Regions from separate parts of the Tardiphaga sp. OK245 genome, predicted to be linked through region 2. Evidence: predicted binding sites of a transcription regulator. Region 2 holds the regulator's gene; the other holds the start of a gene.
The links. The regulator PhoB, encoded in region 2, activates phosphate uptake and scavenging genes when phosphate is short. The targets are predictions, from matches to a motif close to TGTCATNNANCTGTCAT.
Positions count from the first base shown of each region.

Region 1: the regulator PhoB is predicted to act here: its motif matches at 1,273-1,289, upstream of BLW80_RS12640 (DUF47 domain-containing protein).

Region 1 is NZ_FNWZ01000003.1:3,239-7,541, reverse strand. It holds gene BLW80_RS12645 (inorganic phosphate transporter) at 1-611, opposite strand, end outside; gene BLW80_RS12640 (DUF47 domain-containing protein) at 626-1,270, opposite strand; gene BLW80_RS12635 (class I SAM-dependent methyltransferase) at 1,546-2,220, opposite strand; gene BLW80_RS12630 (branched-chain amino acid ABC transporter permease) at 2,228-3,196, opposite strand; gene BLW80_RS12625 (branched-chain amino acid ABC transporter permease) at 3,198-4,073, opposite strand; gene BLW80_RS12620 (ABC transporter substrate-binding protein) at 4,140-4,303, opposite strand, start outside.
Region 2 is NZ_FNWZ01000002.1:1,135,891-1,140,193, forward strand. It holds gene phoU (phosphate signaling complex protein PhoU) at 1-539, shown strand, start outside; gene phoB (phosphate regulon transcriptional regulator PhoB) at 632-1,336, shown strand; gene BLW80_RS12030 (GcrA family cell cycle regulator) at 1,441-1,950, opposite strand; gene BLW80_RS12035 (aspartate aminotransferase family protein) at 2,397-3,623, shown strand; gene argF (ornithine carbamoyltransferase) at 3,623-4,303, shown strand, end outside.

The DNA of each region.
Region 1 (4,303 bases), on a different contig from region 2:
ACCGCGATGATGCCCATGGTCTTCTGCGCATCATTGCCGCCATGGCCGAGCGAATACAGCGAGGCCGAGACGAACTGCAGAATGCGGAAGGCGCGGTCCACGGCGAAAGGCGTCGAGCGCACCGACGCCCATGACACGATGGCCACCAGCACCAGCGCCAGCAGGAAGCCCACCAGCGGCGACAGCACAATGGCCAGCAGCGCCTTGGACAGCCCGGTCCATAAGGCTGCCGAGAGTCCTGCCTTGGCGACACCTGCCCCGAGCAAACCACCGATCAGCGCATGCGACGAGCTCGAGGGAATGCCGAGGCCCCAGGTGATCACATTCCAGACGATGGCGCCCATCAGGGCCGCAAAGATCACCGCGGGATCGATGACGCTGGGCTCGATGATCCCGGTGCCGATGGTGTTGGCGACATGCAGACCGAACACCAGGAAGGCGATGAAGTTGAAGAATGCCGCCCACAGCACGGCATATTGCGGCCGCAGCACGCGCGTCGAGACGATCGTCGCGATCGAGTTGGCAGCGTCATGCAGGCCGTTGAGAAAGTCGAACAGCAATGCGATGGCGATGAGGCCGATCAGCACCGGAAAGGCGAGCGTGGCGTCCACCTGATGGCCCTGCCTTATACTTGTTCGATGACGATGCTGTTGATCTCGTTCGCGACGTCGTCGAAGCGGTCGGCCACCTTTTCAAGGTGCTTGTAAATCTCGGCGCCGACCACGAAATCCATGGTGTTGGCGTCGCGATGCTTGAGAAAGAGCTCCTTGAGCCCGATGTCGTGCAGATCGTCGACGCGGCCTTCGAGCTTGCCGACTTCCTCGGTGATCGCGGTGAGCAGGCCGACATTGTCGCCGATGGCGCTCATCAGCGGCACCGCGCGGCCGACAAGGTTGGCGCATTCCACCAGCAGCGTGCCGATCTCGCGCATCGGCGGCTCGAACTGGCGCACCTCGAACAGCATCACCGCTTTCGCCGTCTGCTGCATCTGGTCGATGGAATCGTCCATCGCCGTGATGAGGTTCTTGATGTCGACGCGATCGAACGGCGTGATGAAAGTGCGGCGAACGGCGGTCAGCACCTCGCGGGTGATGGCGTCGGCGTCGTTCTCGAACTGGTTGACACGCTGGCAGTAGACCGGCGTCTCGTCGCCGCCTTCCAGCATCCCCGCAAGCGCCTTGGAGCCCTCGACCACGGTCACTGAATGGCGGGCGAACAGGTCGAAAAACCTTTCCTCCCGGGGCAGAAAGGACCGGAACCAGCGCAGCATCATCTCATCCAACTGTCAGGAAAACGCAGCGACCGGACCGCCAGATGGCGGACATGGTCCCGCGGGGCCACCGCCGGCGGCCCTGTGTCACACGGATGTCATAAAGCATTTCCGGCCAAGACGGGCAATCACGCACCTTTTAGGCCCGATCATCCACCGCTTTATGACAGCCTGCTTTTCCTGAGGCAGTGCCTGGATTTAGAGCGACCGCTTGAAGTAATGCGCGATTTCGCCGATGACGCCGCGGCGCAAGGTCGGCCCAACCGTTGACGGCGCTACGCCTTGTAGGCGACCCAGCCCCTGAACGTGAACCCCGCATAAAACAGGGCAACGTCGGTGAAGCCTGCGTCCCACAGCAGGGCTTCGTCCTGCTCCGGCGACAGCAGCGGCAAGCGTTCGCCGATCGCCGAGATCGCATTCTCCGTATTGGCGGCCAGTACGCCGGATGCCGCCGCAAAAGCTGCGTAACGGGACAACCATCTGGCCTTTTCTCCGTCGTGCTGGGGAAAGCTGTGGTGGGCGACGACGAAGGGAGCGCCCGGCTTGAGCCGCCGGTGCACCTCGGCCAGCGTGCGTCGACGCTCCTCCTCCGGGATGAAATGCAGGGTCAGGATGCAGGTCGCCGCATCGAACGGCCCCTCGGGCGCGCCGTCTATATAGCCTTCATGGAGATCGACGCGTGACGCGAGCGGACCGAGCGTGCGCTTGGCCAGTCCCAGCATCTCGGCCGATGGATCGACGCCGCAAAAGCGCCATCCGGGGTGCGTCTCGGCAAAGGCCTTCAACTCCAGCCCACCACCCGCGCCAAGCACGAGCACATGGGCGTCATTCGGTGCCCGTTCCGCAAGGAGAATACGCGCCATCTGCAGCAAGCCGAGGAAGCCCGGCACTTGCCGCACCGGGCCTTCCGCATAGCGTGCCACTGCCTCCGGGTCGGAGAAGTATGACAACGGTGAACTACAGCGACCGCTTGAAGTAATGCGCGATTTCGCCAATGACGCCGCGGCGGAAGGTCAGCACGCAGACCACAAAGATCACGCCCTGGATCACCGTCACCCACTGGCCGAAGCCGGCGAGATATTGCTGCATAGCGATGATCACAAAGGCGCCCACCACAGGCCCGAACAGCGTGCCGAGGCCGCCGACCAGCGTGATCAGCACGATTTCACCGGACATGCTCCAATGCACGTCGGTGAGCGAGGCGTTCTGTGCCACGAACACCTTCAGCGCGCCGGCGAAGCCCGCAAGCGTGCCGGACAGGATATAGGCCAGCAGCTTGTATTGATCGGTCTTGTAGCCCAGCGACACCGCACGCGGCTCGTTCTCACGGATCGCCTTGAGCACCTCGCCGAAGGGCGAGTTAATGGCGCGGTAGATGATCAGGAAGCCCAGCGTGAAGCCGGCCAGGATCACGTAATACAGCGTGATCGGCTTCGAGAGATTGAACAGGCCGAACAGCGTGCCCTGCGGAATGCCCTGGATACCGTCTTCACCATGGGTGAACGGCGTTTGCAGATAGACGAAGTACAGGAGCTGCGACAGCGCCAGCGTGATCATGGCGAAGTAGATGCCCTGACGACGAATGGCGATCAGGCCAGTGACGACGCTGAGCGCAGCGGCGGCGACGACACCGACGACGATGCCGAGTTCGGGCGTCAGGCCCCACACTTTCAGCGCATGCGCCGTACAGTAGCCGGCGGTGCCCAGGAACATCGCGTGGCCGAACGACAGCAGACCGCCATAGCCGATCAAAAGGTTGAAGGCACAGGCGAGCAGCGCGAAGCAGAGCGCCTGCATCACGAAGAACGGATAGACGCCAGTGAGCGGCACGACCAGCAACAGTGCGGTCATGATCGCAAAGGCGACCATCTCGTCTTTGACGGTGCGGCGGGGTGACGGAATGGCGTTTTCAGTGATCGTTGTCATATCAGGCAGCCCGTCCCGTCAGTCCGGAAGGTTTCACAAGGAGCACCAGCACCATCAGCACGAAGACGACGGTGTTGGAGGCCTCGGGGTAAAAATACTTGGTCAGACCCTCGATGATGCCGAGGGCGAAACCGGTGATGATGGAGCCCATGATAGAGCCCATGCCGCCGATCACGACGACCGCGAACACGACGATGATCAGGTCCGCGCCCATCAGCGGGCGCACCTGGTTGATCGGCGCCGACAGCACGCCGGCGAGTGCCGCGAGACCGACGCCGAGACCGTAGGTCAGCGTGATCATCAGCGGCACATTGATGCCGAAGGCGCGGACCAGCGTCGGGTTTTCGGTGGCGGCGCGCAGGTAGGCGCCGAGCCGCGTACGCTCGATCAGGAACCAGGTCGCGATACAGACCACCAGCGAGAAGATAACGACCCAGCCGCGATAGATCGGCAGGAACATGAAGCCAAGATTCATACCGCCCTTCAGCGCATCCGGGATCGCGTAAGGCAGACCCGACGAGCCGAAATAATTCTGGAACACGCCCTGGATGATCAGCGCCAGACCGAAGGTCAGCAGCAGGCCATAGAGATGGTCGAGATTGGCGATCCATTTCAGCATGGTGCGTTCCATCACCATGCCGAACAGGCCGACCGCCAGCGGCGCCAGGATCAGCGCCGGCCAGTAGCCGATGCCGGCCAGGTTGAGCAGGAAGTATGCCGCAAACGCGCCCATCATATAGACGGCGCCATGGGCAAAATTGATGATGTTCAGCATGCCGAAGATCACGGCGAGACCGAGACTTAACAGCGCATAGAACGAGCCGTTGATGAGTCCGACCAGCAATTGCGCAGACAGGGCCTGTAGATTGATCGACATGTTGTTCTCAACTCTTATCGCAGGAAAGTCTTGGCCCGGCAGAGTGACGCCGCCGGGCCAACGATCTTATTTCTTCAGCAGCGCACAAGTGCTCTTCTCGATCGGTGTAAAGGCCTGATCGGCTGGCACTGTACCGGCAAGCTTGTAGAAATCCCACGGCGCCTTCGATTCCGACGGCTTCTTCACCTCGAACAGATAGCCTGGGTGAATCTTGCGGCCATTGGCTTCGA
Region 2 (4,303 bases):
AGTTGCAGCGCACGATCGAAGAGCGCGCCGTGCTGACCATCGCCAAGCGCCAGCCAATGGCTGTCGATTTGCGCGAGATCGTCGGCGCGCTGCGCGTCGCTACCGATCTGGAACGCATCGGCGATCTCTCCAAGAATATCGGTAAGCGCGTCAATGCACTCGACAGCGACTTCCATCCGCTGAAGCTGATCCGCGGCCTCGAGCACATGACCGACCTCGTGACCACCCAGGTCAAGGCCGTGCTCGACGCCTATGCCGCACATGATCTGCCCGCCGCGATGACGGTGTGGAAGGGCGACGAGGAAATCGACGCGATCTGCACCTCGCTGTTCCGCGAACTCCTGACCTATATGATGGAAGACCCGCGTAACATTTCGTTCTGTATCCACCTGATGTTCTGCGCCAAGAACATCGAGCGGATCGGTGACCATGCCACCAATATTGCGGAAACCGTGTTCTACATGATCGAGGGCCAGCAAATCCTCGACAAGCGCCCGAAGGGCGACATGACCACATTCGCGAATACGCCGACGGTCTGAAGCATGATCCGGAAAAGTGGGAGCCAGTCTTCCGCAAGGATCATGATTTAAAAACTTGTCGGACGTCACTGAGGGTATTGATCAAGATGGCTGTGAATGCACGCATTCTGGTTGTGGAAGATGAAGAGGCGCTAACGACGCTGCTTCGCTACAACCTCGACGCCGAAGGCTATGATGTTGAAACCGTCGCTCGCGGCGACGATGCCGACACCCGCTTGAAGGAGCGGGTGCCGGATCTCGTGGTGCTCGACTGGATGCTGCCGGGCCTGTCCGGCATCGAACTGTGCCGCCGCTTGCGCGCACGGCCCGAAACCAAGGCATTGCCGATCATCATGCTGACGGCGCGTGGCGAAGAGAGCGAGCGCGTTCGCGGTCTCGCCACTGGTGCCGACGACTACATCGTCAAGCCGTTCTCCGTGCCGGAGCTCCTGGCCCGCGTGAAGGGCCTGCTGCGTCGTGCAGCTCCCGAGCGTCTCGCTACCGTTTTGGCGTTTGGCGACATCGAACTTGACCGTGACAAGCGCCGCGTCGTGCGCTCAAGCCGTCCGATCGATCTCGGTCCGACCGAATATCGCCTGCTGGAGTTCTTCCTGGAACATCCGGGCCGCGTGTTCAGCCGCGAACAGTTGCTCGACAGCGTCTGGGGCCGCGACATCTATATCGACGAGCGCACCGTCGACGTGCATATCGGCCGCCTGCGCAAGCTGCTCAACCCCGCCGGTGAGCCAGATCCGATCCGCACCGTGCGCGGCGCCGGCTACGCGCTGGACGACCGGTTCGACAAGGCGGCGGAGTAGGTATCTTCCTTCTTCCCCGCAAGCGGGGCGAGGTTAGAAGCCCCCAAACAAAAAATGCCCGGCTCATCGCCGGGCATTTTCATTTGGTTTAGATGCTTTCCAGCTCAGCGCGTCGGCTTCGGCACCGCGCGGCGGCGGTCGCTGGCCGGCTGATAGGCGATGCGCGAGTGATGTGCGCAATAGGGGGCGCCGGCCAGGGCCTTGCCACCGCAGAAGTAGAAGTCCGCGCTCGACGGATCGCCGATTGGCCAATGGCAGGTGGCTTCGTTGAGTTCGACCAGCGACAGGCGCTGGCTGATCGGCACGATGTTGTCATAGGCGATCGGGTCGGGCTCGGCCTCGATCTCGTAGTTATGGGCCAATGCTGTGTTGCCACGGGCCATCGGGCGGGCGACGCGCACCATCTGCTGTGCCGGGCGCGCCTTGCGCTGCCGCGGAGCTGCCGAGGAGGGGCTCTTGGCACGGCCGGACAGGCCAAGGCGGTGCACCTTGCCGATCACGGCGTTGCGGGTCACGTTACCGAGTTCCGCAGCGATCTGGCTGGCGGAAAGGCCGCCTTCCCAGAGTTTCTTCAACTGTTCGACGCGATCGTCGGTCCATGTCATTACCGTCATCGCCGTTTTCCCTTCGTGAGCGCCGGCCTGACCGGGCAGCGCTGCGAGTTGAGACTTCAAAAATCCCTGCGGTCAGAATCCTTTAGCGCTCACCGGGCGCGAATTTCGCGTCCGGCTGTTACGCCGCACTGGATGTGTCAAAAGGATCTACCGCCGCACGAGATGTCGTATCCGACGAGGCAAAAGCTACAATATGCCGTGACTCGCGCGCAAGAGTCGGGCATGCCGCGTCCACATGCTTCTGCAAATAAAGCTGCAAAATCGGCTTTTTCTGCGACTCCGTGTGACTCGAAAGCCGCAGTGCGCGGTTGACAGTCTTCACAGCACACATAGAATAATGCCCACGTGCCGCCCGAGAAGGGCGGCACGTTTCGTTTCTAGGGTCCGTTGTTCGATTTCGCACAGTTGTCATCGACGCGGCCGCAGTCTTTTCGATCGGATCGGTTATGACCAGCAACGCAACGTCTTCGCCCCTCTCTCAGGCTCACTTGCTGCCTGTTTTCGCGCGTGCGGATGTCGCTTTCGAGCGCGGTGAAGGCGCGTGGCTGATTGGAACCGATGGCGAGCGCTATCTCGACTTCACCAGCGGCGTTGCCGTGAACGCGCTGGGCCATGCGCACCCACATATGGTCGCCGCATTGCAGGAGCAGGCCACCAAGCTCTGGCATATGTCGAACCTGTTCAAGAGCCCGGACGGCGAGCGTCTCGCCGCCCGGCTGTGCGAACAGAGCTTTGCGGATTTCGTGTTCTTCGCCAATTCGGGTGCGGAAGCGATGGAATGCGCGATCAAGGTGACCCGGCACTATCATTTCTCCAAGGGCCATCCCGAGCGCACGCGCATCATCACCTTTGAAGGCGCGTTCCATGGCCGCACCCTCGGCACGCTCGCGGCGACCGGCGCTGCCAAATATCTCGAAGGCTACGGCACGCCGCTCGACGGCTTCGATCAGTTGCCGCTCGGCGATATCGAAGCGGTGAAGAAGGCGATCGGCCCGAACACCGCCGGCATTCTCATCGAGCCGCTGCAGGGTGAGGGCGGCGTGCGTGCGCCGAGCAACGCGTTCTTCGGCGCGCTGCGCGAACTCTGCGACAAGAACGGCATCCTGCTGATCTTCGACGAAGTGCAGACCGGTATGGGCCGCACCGGCGAGTTGTTCGCCTATCAGCGCATTGGTGTGACGCCCGACGTGATGTCGCTGGCCAAGGCGCTTGGCGGCGGCTTCCCGATCGGCGCGTGTCTCGTCACGGCGGAAGCGGCCGAAGGCATGGCGCCCGGCTCGCACGGCTCGACCTTCGGTGGCAATCCGCTGGCGGTCGCTGCCGCGAATTCCGTGCTCGATATCATGCTGAAGCCCGGTTTCTTCGACCATGTGAAGAAGATGTCGCTGCTGCTCAAACAGAAACTCGCGGGCGTGGTCGACGGCCACCCTGATGTGCTCAGCGAAGTGCGCGGCGAAGGTCTGCTGATCGGCCTCAAGGCTGTCGTGCCGGCTGGTGATCTCGTGGCCGCATTGCGTGACGCGAAGCTGCTGACCGTCGGCGCCGGCGATAATGTCGTGCGCTTCCTGCCGCCGCTGATCGTCAGCGAGTCCGAGATCGAGCAGGCCGTGCAGCGGCTGGAACAGGCCTGCGTGGCCCTCGGTTCATCTGCCAAGACGCAGGGAGCCGCGTGATGAGCACGTCACTGCGGCACTTTCTTGATCTCACGGCCGTGCCGGCCAGTGAGTTGCGCAATATTATGAACGCGGCTGCCGCCATGAAGGCGACGCTGAAGGGGCGGGATGGCACGAATGCCGAGCCCGATCGTCCGCTCAAGAACAAGACGCTGGCTATGATCTTCGAAAAGCCCTCGACGCGCACCCGCGTGTCGTTCGAGGTCGGCATGCGCCAGCTCGGCGGCGAAGTCGTCATGCTCACCGGCGCTGAAATGCAGCTCGGTCGCGGCGAGACCATTGCCGACACCGCACGCGTACTGTCGCGCTTCGTCGACATCATCATGATCCGCATCCTCAATCATGACTCGCTGATGGAGCTCGCGGAGAATGCGACGGTGCCGGTCATCAATGGCCTGACGCGGTTCTCGCATCCCTGCCAGGTGATGGCGGATGTCATGACCTATGAGGAACATCGCGGCCCGATCAAGGGACGCACCGTGGCCTGGACCGGCGACGACAACAATGTGCTGATGTCCTGGGCGCATGCGGCCGAACGCTTCCAGTTCAAACTGAATATCGCGACGCCGCCGCAGCTGTCGCCGAAGAAGCCGTTCAAGGACTGGGTCAAGGCGGCAAACGCGCCGATCACCTTCAGCGACGATCCCGATGCGATGGTGAAGGGCGTCGATTGCGTCGTC